DNA from 4 places in the Pantoea brenneri genome. Region 1 is predicted to be linked to each of the others. Evidence: riboswitches for the same ligand, from Rfam matches in the RefSeq annotation. Region 1 holds a riboswitch; each other region holds the start of a gene.
What was found. Region 1 has a riboswitch for thiamine pyrophosphate ahead of AABB92_RS12100 (FAD-dependent oxidoreductase). Riboswitches for the same ligand answer to the same signal wherever they lie in the genome.

Region 1 (4,188 bases):
GTATCAACTGCGGCTAACTCCACTCAGATGTCGTTTTTCTTCTACAGCGTCGGCGCGGTGATCTACCTGATCATCACCACCTGTTCTGACATGGTTTTCCGCTACGTGGAAAAATTTGCGATGCGCGGTCAACAACGCGTGAAGGCGTAAGGAGTCCACGTGGATATCACTTTTTTACAGCAAACCTTGCTGGCGCTGCTGAAAGGGTTGCCGCTGACGGTTAACCTCGCGCTGTTATCGCTGCTGGGCGGTGGCCTGCTGGCGCTGCTGCTCAATCTGCTGCGCATGACGCGGGTCGGCAGCCTGTTCTGTCGTTTCTATGTCTGGCTGTTTCGCGGTACGCCGCTGTTAATCCAGATTTACATGGTCTATTACGGACTCGGCAGCTTACCGGCAGTGCGCGAAAGCCTGTTCTGGCCGCTGCTACGCGATCCCTACTGGTGCGGCTTGCTGGCGCTGATCCTCAACGATGCCGCCTATACCTCTGAGATTCTGCGGGGCGGGCTGCGCGCCGTCAGTACGCAATCGCTGGAGGCGGCAAAAGTTTCCGGTATGGCATCACACAAAATCTTCACCCGCATTACCTTACCGATCGCCATTCGCCAGGCGTTACCGGCCTACAGCAACGAAATTATCTCGATGATTAAAGCCACCTCACTGGTCAGCACCATCAGCCTGATGGAGATGACCGGGATTGCCGATTCGATAGTCTCGTCGACTTTTCGGGCGCTGGAGGTGTTCCTCAGTGCCGCGGTGATTTACCTGATACTGACCATGCTGGTCAGCAAAGGCGTGTCGATGCTGGAACGTCGACTCTCACCTTACTACTTTGGAGCGCGCTCATGACGGCACCGACAATCATGCTGAGTCATCTCAGAAAGAGTTATGCGGGACATGAAGTGCTGCATGACATCAGCCTGACGGCGCAGGATGGCGATGTGATTTCGCTAATCGGTGCCAGCGGCTCCGGCAAAAGCACCCTGCTGCGCTGTATACCGTTCCTTGAAGTGCCGCAGGCGGGGGAAATTGCGGTCGGCGAGGTATCGGTTACGCTGGATAACGCCGACGAAAAACTGAACCGCGAGCAGCGTCGCCGTATCAAACTGATGCGGATGCAGCTCGGCTTTGTGTTCCAGAGTTTCAACCTGTGGCCGCACAAGACGGTGATGCAGAACATCATTGAAGCACCGATTCACGTGCAGAAACGCAGTCACAAAGAGGCGCTGGAAGAGGCTGAAGCGTTGCTGCATAAGGTGGGGTTGTATGCAAAGCGCGATGCCTGGCCATCGCAACTTTCCGGCGGTCAGCAGCAGCGCGTGGCGATTGCCCGGGCGCTGGCGCAGCAGCCGAAAGCGATTCTGTTTGATGAGCCGACTTCCGCGCTCGATCCCGAACTGGTGGGGGAAGTGCTGCGGGTGATCCGTAGCCTGGCGGAAGAGGGACGTACCATGATCATCGTGACCCATGAGATGGGCTTTGCGCGGGAAGTCTCCAACAAAGCGATTTTTCTGCATCAGGGCATGATTGAAGAGTCCGGCGCGCCGGAACAGGTATTCCTCGATCCCATCTCGCCGCGCTGTCGCGCCTTTGTGAACAGCCACTTTGAGCGTAATGCGGGTTAAGCCTGTGGGCCGCTGAAAGGAGCAGACATTGCGTCAGACCACTTTCAGCGGCCGCTCTGCGTTACTGCCGGCCATGACACACCGCACTGGACGCCACCGTTTCAGCTATTGATACTCCTTTCGGACCGCTCATCATTGGGCTGGTCACGCAATTTTGTTGCCTGAAGGAAAACACTCTCTTGTTTCCCGTTGAGAAACAGGCGTGATTAAAAGCCGGAAGCATAAGGGATTGCAGAGACTATACGAAAAAGGTGACACCAGCGGTCTGCAGGCAAAGGATATTGATCGGATCAGGCTGCGGCTGAGGGTGCTGGATAATGCCATGACAATTAATGAATTCAGCCATTTTCAGGACGGTTGATCATCGCCTCTTCACTTGACGAACCTGCCCGCTTAACTTAAAACTAGAACCCGTCAGGGGAGTCTCGCCAGAGAGACTGAGAGGCTAATAGCGCACTGCGCGGCTTAGCGACCCTTCGAACCTGACCCAGTTGATACTGGCGTAGGAAGACGGGCATCCGCTCTCTGCAGATGCTTGCCGCAAGGGCATCGCCATTCATGCTCTCGCCTTTTTCCCTTCTGGTATCCCGGGTCTTCGCGTAGTTACGACGAGGCCACTATGAACCATCCTATCCTGAATGACGCGACGCCCGCCCGGTGGGCAACATGAGCCGCTGGTCGGTACTCGGCAGCGGCGTGGCCGGGCTGTGTGTCGCCACGCTACTGGCAGAGCGGGGCGAAAAGGTTGAAGTGATTACCCGGTCCGACGTCCGTGCAGCCTCCCACTGGGCGGGCGGCATGCTGGCACCCTGGTGTGAAGCGGAAAGTGCGCCGCCGCAGGTGATTGAATGGGGCCAGCATTCGGCGGCCTGGTGGGCGAAACGCATTGAAGGCGTGACGCAGCACGGGACGCTGGTGGTGGCACCGCCGCGCGACAGTCGCGAGCTGACCCGCTTCGCCAGTCTGACCCATAATCATCAGTGGGTGGTTCCGGGCGAGGTCGAACCGGCGCTGGAAAATCGCTTTGCCCGTGGCCTGTTTTTTGCCGCCGAAGCCCACCTTGATCCGCGCCAGGCGCTGCGGCAACTGGCGCAACGTTTGCGCCAGGCAGATGTGCCGTTTCATCCCGGCGCACCCGGAGGTCAGATTATTGACTGCCGCGGCATCCACGCCGTCGCGGCGCAACCGGCGCTGCGTGCGGTGCGCGGCGAAATGCTGATCCTGCACGCGCCTGAACTGCATCTCTCCCGACCCCTCCGCCTGCTCCATCCGCGTTTTCCCTGTTATCTGGTACCGCGTGCCGACGGTATTTTCATGCTGGGCGCCACCATGGTTGAGAGCCACGACAGCAGCCCGATCAGCGCGCGCGCGATGATGGAACTGCTCAGCGCCGCCTGGTCTCTGCATCCGGCGCTGGCCGAGGCGCGCGTGCTGGAGAGCGGCACCGGGCTGCGACCGGCTTACCGCCATAATCTGCCGGAAGTGCGCTACGAAAACGGGGTCTTCTCGCTCAACGGACTCTATCGCCACGGTTTCCTGTTGGCACCGCTGATGGCGGAACAATTAATGCAGCAACTGACTCAGGAGGTGATTCATGCGGATTGAACTGAATGGACGTGTCATTGATACCACGGCGCGCACGCTGGACGAACTGTTGCAGGAGCAGCAGATCGATCCCGCCACGGTCGCGACGGCGCTCAACGGTGAATTTGTACCGCGCGCCCGCTATGCCAGCCAGTCGCTTGCGGCGGGTAACCAGATCGAAGTGCTGTCACCGATGCAGGGAGGATAACCATGTTTTATCAACACACCCCATCATCACGATTTTTGCTGGGCACGGCAGGCTATCCGTCGCCCGCGATCCTGCAACAGGCGATTGAGACCTCAGGCGCAGAGATTATTACGGTCAGTCTGCGGCGCGAGGGCAGCGCGGGCGGCGCTTTCCGTGAGCTGTTGCAACAGCTTAACACCCGCATTCTGCCTAATACCGCCGGTTGCCACACCGTGAAAGAGGCAGTAACCACCGCGCAGATGGCCCGCGAACTGTTCGGCACGCCGTGGATCAAGCTGGAGGTGATTGGTCACGCCGATACCCTGCAACCCGATCCGTTCGCCCTGGTTGAGGCGGCACGTATTCTCTGCGCTGACGGTTTCCAGGTCTTTCCCTACACCACCGAAGATCTGATTGTTGGCGAAAAACTGCTTGAGGCTGGCTGCGAAGTGCTGATGCCGTGGGGCGCGCCGATTGGCTCAGGGCAGGGGCTGCGTAATATCGAGGGACTGCGCAGTATGCGGGCCTGGTTCAACGATGTGCCGCTGATTATTGATGCCGGTATCGGCGCGCCTTCGCAGGCAGCGCAGGCGATGGAGATGGGCTTCGATGGCATTCTGCTGAATACCGCCGTGGCGAAGGCGCGCGATCCGGTGCGCATGGCCGCTGCGTTCGCAGCCGCCATTGATGCCGGTCACCAGGCGTTTCAGGCGGGTCTGATGGAGCAACGTGATATGGCCGCGGCATCAACCCCGATTTTTGGGCTGGCACAGTTCAGCTAAGGAGAGGTGATGG
Region 2 (4,188 bases), 230 kb from region 1:
TCCGTGCGAGGCACCCAGCGTGCGAGCCAGATCGAGATAACCCGGACTGACGCGGCGCAGGCCATCGTAAAATGCCGAGGTCACCGGGAAGAAAATCACCAGTACCGCCATCGCCACTTTGGCGCTCATGCCGAAGCCAAACCACAGTACTAACAGCGGTGCCAGCGCAAATACCGGGATCGCCTGACTGGTGAGCACCAGCGGCATCATCCAGCGCTGCAGACGCGACGAAAAAGTCATGCCGAGCGCCAGCAGGCAACCCAGCGCCACGCCAATCATCATACCGCTCAGAATTTCAGTGAAGGTAATCAGGCTGTGATAGCCGAGCCAGCTCTTACTGGTCCATAACGCCTGCGCGACCGCTGCTGGCGAAGGCAGCAAAAACGCCGGCACCGGCAGCAACGTCACCAGCCACCACAGCGCAATCAGGCCGCAGAACAGAGTGATACCACGCCACAGCGGGGCAAAGCGGCTGAGGTGTTTCATAGCGCCACCTTAGCCAGCTGTTGCAGTAAAGCGGCCTGGCTGCGCATCACGCCAGCATCATCAGGCGCGCGCGGCGGCTGACCCGCTAATGGCGGGCAGGGTTCAATGCCTGAGCCGGTAAGCACCCGCATATGATGGCTGAGTCGGCAGGCTTCCGCCGCGTCGTGGGTAATCAGCAACACGGTATGCTGCGCCAGCACCCCGGCGGCGAGGGTCTGAATCTGGCTGCGGGTCAGCGCGTCGAGCGCGGAAAAGGGCTCGTCCATCAGGACGATCGGCTTTCGTGCATATAAGGTGCGCGCCAGCGCAGCCCGCTGCCGCATGCCGCCAGATAGCGTGGCGGGCCGCGCCGTTGCGTAGCGAGTCAGACCGACCCGTGCCAGCAGATGATGCGCCCAGTCGCGGTCCGGTTTTTCGCCATGCAGACGGCTGGCGAGGCAAACATTCTGCTCCACGTTCAGCCACGGATAGAGCAAATCCTGCTGGCCCATCCAGGCGATCCGACCGGCCAGCGGCAGGCCATCACTGCCGCTGATCTGGCCGGAAGTCGGCGGCGTCAGGCCAGCAATGACCCGCATCAGGCTACTTTTCCCGACGCCGCTGGCACCCAGCAGCGCAGTGCAGGCCGCCGCAGGGATCTCCAGGTTGAGTGAGTCGAATAGCCGATGCGATCCCAAATCCAGCCTGAGCTGACGGACAGAGATGCCCGGCGGTGATAACAGCGTTGAACGGCTCATTGGGATGACGTCAGTTGCGGGTCGAGGCCCATCTGCCAGAAGGCAGATTCCAGTCGGGTGGCGGTGGTAAATATCGTCGCCAGCTGATCGAATCGTTCAGCCCCGGCGCGCTGGTGGGCCAGGGTTTCAAACAGATTCAGCGCGGCGCTGACGCCGGCCAGATAATCGGCATCGCCGTAATTGCGGATCCAGTCGGCGTAAGGATTGTCTGCGAGCACCGTCGCGGGATGATGTAACAGCGTCAGGCCGATTTCAGCATAGCCGGCAACGCATGGCATTAACGCGGTCATCAATTCAAGTGCATCTCCGCTGTGGCCGACATCCAGCACGTAACGGGTGTAGTTGATTGTTTCAACGGCTTCGGCCTGGCGGGCCAGCGCAGCTTCGCTGATTCCCCACTGCTGGCAGTAAGCCACATGCAGCGGCAGTTCATTGACGATGGCGTTGAGAGAAGCCGTAGCCGCGCGCAGTGCTGCCGGGTCCTGCAGTTTACTGACCAGCAGTCCATAGGCGCGGGCAAAGTGCAGCAGAAACAGATAATCCTGGGTGAGGTAATGACGAAAAGCGGCGGGAGGCAACTGACCCTGACCGAGTTGCTGCACAAAATCGTGCGACACGTAGGCGTGCCAGTGATCGCCAGCCTGTTGACGCAGGCGGCCATAAAAGCCGGTCTCGAAAAGTGCAAGTGACATAGGATCCCCATTAACGGTTCGTTAACATAAGGAGATCCGGGCATACGATGAAGAACAGGCAAAAACGCAGAAGATGGTGCAGAAACGCTGCCGACCCGTCCCTTCGCTGGCATGACCCAGATCAGGTTCAAAGGGTTCGGCTTGCGCCATCTCAGCCCATTACAGGACACCCCTCGGAGACGTTTGTTATACGATAATTGTTAGCTGAATACAACGGCAGGCCGCAGGCCAGCTCAACCAGCAGCCCGCTTGTTGCTGCGGGTCGGCTGACCAGAATAGCCTGTTCTGTCGATACAAGGTGACAGCGTCACTCCAGATCTTCACCATTGCTGGCGATGACTTTTTTATACCACCAGAACGATTTTTTCCGGCTGCGCGCCAGCGTACCGTTGCCCAGATCGTCACGATCGACATAAACAAATCCGTAACGTTTACTCATTTCGCCGGTCGAGGCGGCAACCAGATCGATGCAGCCCCAACTGGTGTAACCCATCACCGGTACTCCGTCGGCAATCGCATCGCCCATCACCCGGATATGTTCACGCAGATAGCTGATGCGGTAATCATCTTCAATCTCACCGGCATCATTGAAGGTATCGCGTGCGCCCAGACCATTTTCGACCAGAAACAGCGGCTTCTGGTAGCGGTCATACATCATATTCATGGTGATGCGTAAGCCAAGAGGGTCAATGCCCCAGCCCCATTCACTGCGCGTCAGATGCGGGTTGGTCAGAGATTTCACCACGTTGGCGGCGCTGCTGTTAAGCTCGTTCATCTCCGCCGACGCGCAACGCGAGGCGTAGTAGCTGAACGAAACAAAATCGACGCTGTTTTTCAGGATCTCCGCATCGCCGTCATCAATCTGCAGGCTGACTCCTTTTTCACGAAACAGGCGGGCCGCGTAGGCGGGATAGTACCCGCGCGCCTGCACATCAATGAAGAACAGGTTTTCCCGGTCTTTTTCCAGCGCTGCCCAGACATCTTCCGGTTTGCTTGACCACGGATAGAAGTTGCCGCCTGCCAGCATGCAACCGACCTGATTGGCCGGATTTATTTCATGGGCGATTCTGGTCACCAGCGCGCTTGCCACCAGCTCATGATGGGCTGCCTGATACTTAACCTGCTCATGATTTTCACCTTCTTCAAACACCAGCCCGGCGCCCGAGAACGGACTGTGCAGCAGAATATTGATCTCATTAAAGGTCAGCCAGTACTTCACCAGACCGTCAAACGCTTCAAAGCAGCTGCGAGCATAGCGGGCAAAAAAGTCGATCATCTTGCGGTTGCGCCACGAGCCATATTCAGTAACCAGATGCATCGGTACATCAAAGTGACAGAGCGTAACCAGCGGTTCGATATTGTATTTCCGGCACTCTTCAAACACCGCGCGGTAAAAAGCGATCCCCTGCGGATTAGGCGTCAGCTCATCCCCATTCGGATAGAGACGGCTCCACGCGATGGAGGTACGAAATACGCTGAATCCCATTTCCGCCATCAGTGCGATGTCTTCCGGATAGCGATGATAGAAATCAATTGCGTCGTGGCTGGGGTAAAACTCATCGTCACGCAGGGTGAAGCGCTGCTCCAGGCCTAACTTTACCGGCATCCGGTGCGGACCGTGGGGGATCATGTCAACGGTGGTTAAGCCCTTTCCGCCTTCACGATAGCCACCCTCAGCCTGATTGGCGGCTAACGCGCCGCCCCATAAAAATCCTTGCGGGAATCTTGATTCAGACATGAAATCCTCTGTTTCGGGTCAGCATTGCCCGTTAGTTGGCGTTAATCGCGTTGGTTCGCTCGGTTACCGCAGCCGGTGCTGATGCGGCCGCTGTGGCTGGCTCGGTTTCAGGAATGTCCTCGAAACCTAAAATCAGCGTCAGCACAAATGACAGCACGACCGACAGCACCATCACCGCCGCGACCCAGACGATAGTCATCGGATTAGCGGGATCAAAAAATTGTACGCTGGTAAACAGGCCGGGCGAGGCCATCGAATGACTGGCCAGGCCGCCAATACCGGCTACTGCGCCACAGATAAAGCCGCTGATTAAACAGGCTATCAGCGGACGTTTCAGCCGGACCGCCACGCCATACAGCGCCGGTTCTGAAATGCCAGCGATAATCGCCGACGCCGCCGCGGCCAGCGCGGTCTGACGCAGTTCACGGTTTTTGGTTTTGAACGCCACCGCCAGCGACGAGCCACCCAGTGACAGGTTGGCACCGATTTCGGACGGCATCACCATTCCCTCTTTGCCGGTTTCAGCAATGGTCTG
Region 3 (4,188 bases), on a different contig from region 1:
CGCAACTTACTCAACCGGATGCAGGCGGCTGGCTGGTTAATCTGGCAGGCCGAAGCCGGACGCGGTAAGCGCTCACAACTCACCTTCTGCTACACCGGACTGGCGCTACAGCAGCAGCGCGCTGAGGATCTGCTGGATCAGGATCGCATCGATCAGCTGGTGCAGCTGGTCGGCGATAAGAATCAGGTCAGGCAGATGATTGGTGCTCACCTTGGCCGCAGTTTCCGTCAGGGAAAACACATTCTGCGGGTGCTTTACTACCGCCCGCTGCTGAATCTGCTGCCGGGCTCCGCCCTGCGCCGCTCCGAAACCCATATTGCCCGTCAGATTTTTAATGGCCTGACGCGCATAAATGAGGAAAACGGGGAAATTGAGGCCGATATTGCCCACCACTGGCAGCAGACTTCCCCGCTCCACTGGCGCTTCTTTCTGCGTCCGGCGATTCGCTTTCATCATGGCCGCGAACTGGAGATGGCCGATGTTATCGCCACGCTGGAACGTCAGCGTCAGCAGCCGCTGTTTTCCCATATTCAACAGCTCGACTCGCCCGCTCCGTGGACGCTGGATATCACCTTAAGCCAGCCCGACGACTGGTTACCCTGGTTGCTGGCCAGCGTCAGCGCGATGATCCTGCCACGCGAATGGCCCACGCAGCCTGACTTTGCCCGCCAGCCGATCGGCACCGGTCCTTACAGCGTGATCCGTAATCAGGAAAGTCAGCTGAAGATAGAAGCCTTTGATGATTACTTTGGCTTTCGCGCGCTGATTGATGACGTCTCTATCTGGGTATTGCCGGATATCAGCGATGAGCTGGTCTACGCGGGCGTGCGCCTGCAGGGCGACGGCGCGGATGAGATCCAGGAAGAGAGCCGGCTGGAAGAAGGCTGCTACTATTTGTTGTTCGATCAGCGTTCGGAAAAAGGCCGTGACGAGGCGATACGGCGCTGGGTCAGCTATCTGTTTAATCCTATCGCCCTGCTCAACCACGCCGGCGTCGGCTATCAGCGCTACTGGTTTCCGGCGTATGGTCTGTTGCCGCGCTGGCATCACCGCCGCGATCTGGCCCCGGTCGAAAAGCCGCCCGGCCTGACTCATCTGACGCTCACCTGGTACAGCCAGCACGTTGAGCACGAAGGGATCGCTAATGCGTTACGTCCGCTGCTGGCGCAGCACGGCGTCACGCTGGAGACGCGCGAGGTCAGTTACGAATGCTGGCATCAGGGCGACGCCGACAGCGACATCTGGCTCGGCAGCGTGAACTTCACACTGCCATTGGCCTGGTCGCTGTTCGCCCAGCTGTATGAGGTCCCGCTGCTGCATCACTGCCTGCCGATCGACTGGCACGCTGATGCCGCCCGCTGGCGTGAAAAAACGCTGCCGCTGGCCGAATGGAGCAAGCGGTTAGTGGAAGAGGCCGGTCTGCATCCGCTGTTCCATCACTGGCTGCTGCTTGAAGGTCAGCGCAGCATGCGCGGCGTGCGGATGAATACCCTCGGCTGGTTCGATTTTAAATCTGCCTGGTTTGCGCCGCCCGCGCTGTAACGCTTTCGCGCTGACGCTGAAATGACTAGAATGTGACGTTCTCAACGGGGTGCCGCCTGCTGACCGCAAACGGCTGAGAGAGACCCGTCGAACCTGATTCGGTTAATACCGACGTAGGGATTTGAGAGACCTGCTGCTCAGATCCTTTGCGACTCATCCCCTATTCTCCTGAAGGAGCGCAAAGTGTTTAACAAAGTTCTGCCACTGCTGCTGTTACTTTCCACCCCGGTACTGGCTGCCAAACCGGTTCTGACGGTTTACACCTACGACTCCTTCTCCGCTGACTGGGGCCCCGGTCCGGCGGTCAAAAAAGCCTTTGAAGCCCAGTGCGATTGCGAACTGAAATTTGTCACGCTGGAAGATGGCGTGTCGCTGCTGAATCGCGTGCGAATGGAAGGCAAAAACAGCAAAGCGGATGTGGTGCTGGGACTGGATAACAATCTGGTGCAGGCGGCGCAAAAAACCGGTCTGTTTGCCGCCAGCAAGGTCGATACCGCGCAGCTGACGCTGCCGGGCGGCTGGCACGACAGCACCTTTGTTCCGTTTGATTATGGCTATTTCGCCTTCGTCTATGACAAAACCCGCCTGAAAAATCCGCCGAAAAGCCTGAAAGAGCTGGTAGAGAGCCCGGAAAAATGGCGGGTCATCTATGAAGATCCGCGTACCAGTACCCCGGGATTAGGTCTGCTGCTGTGGATGCAGAAAGTCTATGGCGATCGGGCCCCGCAGGCATGGCAAAAGCTGGCGCAGAAAACCGTGACGGTAACCAAGGGCTGGAGTGAAGCCTACGGTCTGTTCCTGAAAGGCGAAGGCGATCTGGTGCTGAGCTATACCACCTCGCCGGCCTATCACATTATCGAAGAGAAAAAAGAGAACTACGCCGCCGCACCGTTTGCCGAAGGCCACTATCTGCAGGTCGAGGTTGCTGCGCAGTTAGCCAGCAGTAAACAGCCGAAACTGGCGCAGCAGTTCATGCAGTTTATGGTCTCGCCGGCGTTCCAGAACACCATCCCGACCGGCAACTGGATGTATCCGGTGATCGATACCACCCTGCCTGCTGGCTTCGCCACGCTGCAGGTGCCCGCCACCGCGCTGCACTATTCGCCGGAAGAGGTAGCCAGCCAGCGCTCTGGCTGGATTAGTCAGTGGCAACGCGCCGTCAGCCGCTAATGCCGCGCTGGCTGATCCCCGGTTCGCTCGCCACGCTGCTGTTAATCAGCGTGGCGCTGTTCGCCTTTATCTCACTGTGGAATGCCGCGCCGGTCACCGACTGGCGTAGCGTGCTGCTGGATGAGTACCTGCAACACGTTGTGGCGTTCTCCTTTGGTCAGGCGCTGCTCTCCGCCCTGCTGTCGCTGCTGCCTGCGGTGCCGCTGGCGCGCGCCCTCTATCGCCGCCGCTTTCCCGGCCGTCAGCTGTTGCTGCGTCTGTGCGCCATGACGCTGGTGCTGCCGGTGCTGGTGGCGGTGTTCGGCCTGCTGACGGTTTATGGCCGCGTCGGCTGGCTGGCACAGTTGTGTCAGTGGTTGGGCATCGACTATCACTTCTCGCCCTATGGATTGCAGGGCATTTTGCTGGCGCATGTCTTTTTTAACCTGCCGCTAGCTACGCGCCTGATGCTACAGGCGCTGGAGAGCATACCGGCGGAGCAGCGTCAGCTGGCCGCACAGCTTGATCTGCGCGGCTGGCACCACTTTCGCCTGCTGGAATGGCCGTGGTTGCGTCGTCAGCTGCTGCCGACCGGCGCGCTCATCTTTATGCTCTGCTTCGCCAGCTTCGCCACCGTGCTGTCGCTGGGCGGCGGCCCCCAGGCCACCACCATTGAACTGGCGATCTTTCAGGCACTCAGCTACGACTACGATCCCGGTCGCGCCGCATTGCTGGCGCTGATTCAGCTCAGCTGTTGCCTGACGCTGGTGCTGCTCAGCCAGCGATTCAGTAAAGCGATACCCGCCGGCACCAGCCAGCTGCACGGCTGGCGCGATCCGCAGGATTCGCGTCTGGCCCGGCTAACGGATGGGTTGCTGATTCTGCTGGCGTTACTGCTGCTGCTGCCGCCGCTGGCGGCGGTAGTGGTGGATGGCTTGCACGGCGGACTGCGCGGCGCACTGGCCCAGCCAGCGTTGTGGCAGGCGACCCTGACCTCATTGCGCATCGCGGTCGGTGCCGGCCTGCTGTGCGTGATACTGACGCTGATGCTGCTGTGGAGCAGTCGCGAATTGCGTCTGCGTCAGCGCCCGCTCGCCGCACAGCTGATCGACACCAGCGGCATGCTAATTCTGGCGATGCCCGGCATCGTGCTGGCGACCGGCTTCTTTCTGCTGTTTAACGCCACCGTTGGCCTGCCGGCGTCGGCAGACGGGCTGGTGATCTTCACTAATGCGCTGATCGCCATTCCCTATGCGCTGAAAGTGCTGGAAAACCCGATGCGTGACGTCGCCGAGCGCTACGGCAGGCTATGCGATTCACTGGATATCCACGGCTGGAACCGGCTGCGGTTGATAGAACTGCGTGCGCTGAAACGTCCGCTGGCACAGGCGCTGGCGTTTGCCTGCGTGCTGTCGATCGGTGATTTTGGCGTGGTGGCGCTGTTTGGCAATGCCGACTTCCGCACCCTGCCGTTCTACCTTTATCAACAGATCGGTG
Region 4 (4,188 bases), on a different contig from region 1:
TGACAGATTAGATACGTGATTACTGTTTTTAGCTACTTCCACTTCAGGGGCTTCCTGTGCGTTTTGTCCTCAGCACCATCATGAAAGGGGATTAATCGGATCGGGGTCGCTTCGCTCGGGCCAGTACTGACAAGGCACGTCGTACTTACCAATTCACTTTAGGTATTTCACTTGCTGTACTAACACCAATCGAGCAAAGCGAGAAGTAACGCCTTGCGTCTTTTCGAGTACCGCGAGAAAATCGCAACGTTACGATCTAATATTTGGTTTTTAAGAGGCTGACGAGCGAAGCGAAGTTAGTCTCTTCAGAGGCTGAATATCAGTAAGACACTATTCTTTGAATTAACGGAGTATCGGTTAATATTAATATAAGGTCGCAAGATAGTGAAAGGTACATTATACCGTAATAAAATCAATGAATTAGCGTGTTTACATGGTGTTTTTTGGTCGTATCTGTACTCATCTTGCGAAGTAAGGCTATAATTCTGCGAAGCAATTATTTCGCAGAATCATCAATCATATTCTGAAGTATTGCAATAATTTCCTGTGCTGATGACCCGTTATCATATATCTTATCAATTTCGTACTTATCGACTGGCGTTAAGTAATAGTGTCCATCCTGAGCTGCCTTAAACAGTCTTACGCCTTTCTTATGTGCTGTGACCAATGCTACAGATAACTGTTTAATGATTGTAAGAAACTTACGGACAGTATTAATAGTTGGTAGTGAATCCTCTTTGTACTTAGCTGAATAGTAATCTAACGAGTACTTAATAGTGTCTGTATTCACTTCATAAATATTAAAAAGTACATAATATACCTTCTTGTGTGGATATCCTTTCTTACCAGAACACTTAGTAATAATCTCATTAACAATTTTTTTTCCATTTAATGTAAGATCATTGTAACTACTAAAGTTACCAGCTATATTTTTAAATTCAGCATTGTTAAAATTTTGTTTTTTGCCTGCCATAAAAAATCCTGTTATAACCACCAAGTCTAATATAATTATGTTTTTTATTAATTAGCGGATATGATTAAATAAGTTTATAATGTATGTCTTGTTCCTTTATTACCATCAGCTATTTCTTTTGCATTCTTAACTTGCAATTCATTAGTTGATGGCATTAATGCCATTTTCAAAAGTATTATAACCGAAAGATTCTGGTGCTTTTTTATTACAGTTTAAATATTGCCATCCCAGCTTGAATGTCATCTTTCAGTAATTGATATGCTGTTTGCTATTGTTAACGCTATATTGTATTATCAGACAGCATACTTAATATAGGATAGAATCATTAATCGTTTCTAATATTTTTTCCATTAGCACACTTATTAATTATATCACATAAAATATATGTTCTTCCTGAACCATACTCAGCAGATACACACTTAAATTTGGTAAAATAAATGTAGGGTTAATTATTTACACGCTCCATATTGATAAATTTAGAAAGGCCGATTCATGCGAGTGAGTCGGCTTTTTTTTGGGGGGAGAGATTAGTTGTTTCGCCGAGGGCTGTGTAAATGCTTAAATTTTATTTTTTGATACCAATTTTTGTATTTCGTGAGTTTGTTATTTCTTAGCTTCTCTATGTATCCTTTTGGTAATCGCACTTTTAATATGTTACATATTCGTGCTGAGGTCATATCGCTACATAGAATGTTTTCATACTGATCAAAAGTCAGTGATATTTCTGATGCAATTGTTTTTTTACGTACTGATTTATTCAGCGTCTTTCTATTGGTGCGTATTTCCCTTTTTTTCAATTTTTATTCTCCATTATTTTTTCTTTTGCTAAGATATTGTTGCATCCATTTTGTTGCAACAATACTCATATCTGGTGGGGAATTGTTGAAATACATCATTTCATCATATTCTTCTTCCAGGCTTTTTAGATTAGATAATATTTCAATTTCTGAATTCTCTTTTACTTTCATTTTAATGCCTACGTGTATAAAATTTGGCTTCCAGATTTTAGTATAGGTCATAAAAAAACCTTGTTTCATGAGAAAATATCAGTTAATTATTGTCTCTACAGATTATTTCTGTTGAAGGTAATTACATAGCGGTAAGTAATTAATAAAGTAGGGCATCTACTTCATTTTCTAAACATGATTCAAAACTTCATTTGGCGATAATAATGATTAATTCTGTCCATAGATTCTATCTATAACCGTTTTATATGGATGAAGAAGAATCAAGCTTTTTGCTTTCCTGTGGGGTACAAAATGGGGTACAGACTGGGGTACAATGCTCAGTAGTGAGATTCGTAAAAACAACCGTAGACAAAAAGCAAACTCACATAACTCACTAATTAATAAAGAAATGTAATCAACATGACTCGGGGTGCCCTTCCACGTGAAGGCTGAGAAAAACCCGCTGACCTGAACTGGATAATGCCAGCGTAGGGAAGTCTGATGCCTGACCGCATTCGCCTTCTTATTCGCCGGTTGGGAGCTATGATGACAGATCAATCTCAACACCTTTCTGCTGCGCAATTCGCGCCCATTCTGCACCGTTTCCGCCGTCAGTCACCGCTGGTGCACTGCATGACTAACGACGTGGTACAAAACTTCACCGCCAATGTTCTGTTGTCGCTCAACGCTTCACCGGCGATGGTGATTGATGCGGAGGAAGCCGCGCAGTTCAGCGGCTTTGCCGATGCCTTACTGATTAACGTCGGGACGCTGACCGCTGAGCGCCAGCAGGCGATGCAGGCGGCGGTCACGGCCGCCAGGCAGGCGGGAACGCCCTGGACACTGGACCCGGTGGCGGTCGGAGCGCTGACGCTGCGCACCACCTTCTGCCAGCGGCTGCTGAGCCAGCAGCCAGCGGTGATCCGCGGTAACGCCTCAGAGATCCTGGCGCTGGCGCAACAGGCCAGCGGCGGACGCGGAGTGGATAGCCTGCATCAGGCGGATGCAGCGCTGGAGGCCGCCCGGCAGCTGGCTCGCGACTATCAGACGCTGGTGATTGTGACCGGCGAAGTAGATTACGCCACCGACGGTCAGCGCACCTTTGCCATTCGCGGCGGCAGCCCGTTAATGACGCGGGTGGTCGGTACCGGCTGTGCGCTGTCGGCGGTGGTGGCTGGCTTCAGCAGTCTGAGCGGCGATCGGCTGCTCAACGTCGCCAGTGCCTGTCAGGTGATGGCGCGGGCCGGTGAACAGGCGGCGGCAAGCTCAGCCGGCCCCGGCAGTTTTGCCACGGCGTTTCTTGATGCGCTCTGGACGCTGGAGGTGGACCATGAAACGCATTAATGCACTGACCATCGCCGGGACCGATCCCAGCGGCGGGGCAGGGATCCAGGCCGATCTGAAAACCTTTTCCGCGCTGGGCGCGTATGGCACCAGCGTGATCACCGCGCTGGTGGCGCAAAATACCCATGGCGTCCAGTCGGTCTACCGAATCGATGCTGACTTTGTGGCCGCCCAGCTTGATTCGGTGCTGGACGATGTGCGTATCGACAGCGCGAAAATTGGCATGTTGTCGGAAACCGCCATCGTCGGGCAGGTTGCGGCACGGCTGAGACGTAGCGCAATTCCTTTCGTGGTGCTGGATACGGTGATGGTGGCGAAAAGCGGCGATCCGCTGTTATCCGCCGATGCGATTGCCAGCGTCCGCGAACTGCTGTTACCACAGGTGTCGCTGATTACGCCGAATCTGCCGGAAGCAGCAGCGTTGCTGGGGTGCGCGGTGGCGGAGAGCGAAGCGCAGATGCGGGCGCAGGGCGAGGCGTTGCTGGCGGCGGGATGTCAGGCGGTATTGATCAAGGGCGGTCACCTGACGGCTGATAACAGCCCGGACTGGCTGATCACCCCTTCGGGCCAGCAGCGGTTCAGCACGCCGCGGGTTAATACCCGTCATACTCACGGCACCGGCTGCACGCTGTCAGCGGCGCTGGCGGCTTTGCGTCCGCGTCACGCCGACTGGGCTGATACGATCACCGAAGCGAAAGCCTGGCTGCAGCAGGCGTTGTTACAGGCGGATTCACTGGAGGTCGGTACGGGAATCGGGCCGGTGCACCATTTTCATCAGTGGTGGTAGCGGTGGATGTGCCATCCCGCGCTGAGGCGGCGGGACGGCACCGTTGCCGGGTCAGGGTGCTTCAAACCATGCGCTGTTGCGCTCGGCAATAGGGGTAATTGAGAAAATCATCTCCTGCAAATGACGGCGCATCGCGG

Region 2: linked by a shared signal. The riboswitch ahead of tenA (thiaminase II) and the one ahead of AABB92_RS12100 (FAD-dependent oxidoreductase) in region 1 are both predicted to bind thiamine pyrophosphate.
Region 3: linked by a shared signal. The riboswitch ahead of thiB (thiamine ABC transporter substrate binding subunit) and the one ahead of AABB92_RS12100 (FAD-dependent oxidoreductase) in region 1 are both predicted to bind thiamine pyrophosphate.
Region 4: linked by a shared signal. The riboswitch ahead of thiM (hydroxyethylthiazole kinase) and the one ahead of AABB92_RS12100 (FAD-dependent oxidoreductase) in region 1 are both predicted to bind thiamine pyrophosphate.

What each region holds. Positions count from the first base shown of each region.
Region 1 is NZ_JBCGBG010000002.1:273,925-278,112, reverse strand. Features, by position in the region: gene AABB92_RS12120 (ABC transporter permease) at 1-150, shown strand, start outside; gene AABB92_RS12115 (ABC transporter permease) at 160-846, shown strand; gene AABB92_RS12110 (ATP-binding cassette domain-containing protein) at 843-1,622, shown strand; TPP riboswitch at 2,029-2,148, shown strand; gene AABB92_RS12100 (FAD-dependent oxidoreductase) at 2,289-3,227, shown strand; gene thiS (sulfur carrier protein ThiS) at 3,217-3,414, shown strand; gene AABB92_RS12090 (thiazole synthase) at 3,417-4,175, shown strand; gene AABB92_RS12085 (HesA/MoeB/ThiF family protein) at 4,185-4,188, shown strand, end outside.
Region 2 is NZ_JBCGBG010000002.1:45,285-49,472, forward strand. Features, by position in the region: gene AABB92_RS11030 (ABC transporter permease) at 1-486, opposite strand, end outside; gene AABB92_RS11035 (ABC transporter ATP-binding protein) at 483-1,223, opposite strand; gene tenA (thiaminase II) at 1,220-1,915, opposite strand; TPP riboswitch at 1,997-2,099, opposite strand; gene AABB92_RS11045 (6-phospho-beta-glucosidase) at 2,223-3,653, opposite strand; gene ascF (PTS cellobiose/arbutin/salicin transporter subunit IIBC) at 3,685-4,188, opposite strand, start outside.
Region 3 is NZ_JBCGBG010000003.1:416,554-420,741, reverse strand. Features, by position in the region: gene sgrR (HTH-type transcriptional regulator SgrR) at 1-1,542, shown strand, start outside; TPP riboswitch at 1,578-1,680, shown strand; gene thiB (thiamine ABC transporter substrate binding subunit) at 1,726-2,712, shown strand; gene thiP (thiamine/thiamine pyrophosphate ABC transporter permease ThiP) at 2,688-4,188, shown strand, end outside.
Region 4 is NZ_JBCGBG010000001.1:475,469-479,656, forward strand. Features, by position in the region: gene AABB92_RS02135 (hypothetical protein) at 497-973, opposite strand; gene AABB92_RS02140 (hypothetical protein) at 1,774-1,992, opposite strand; TPP riboswitch at 2,337-2,432, shown strand; gene thiM (hydroxyethylthiazole kinase) at 2,467-3,264, shown strand; gene thiD (bifunctional hydroxymethylpyrimidine kinase/phosphomethylpyrimidine kinase) at 3,251-4,051, shown strand; gene AABB92_RS02155 (GntR family transcriptional regulator) at 4,103-4,188, opposite strand, start outside.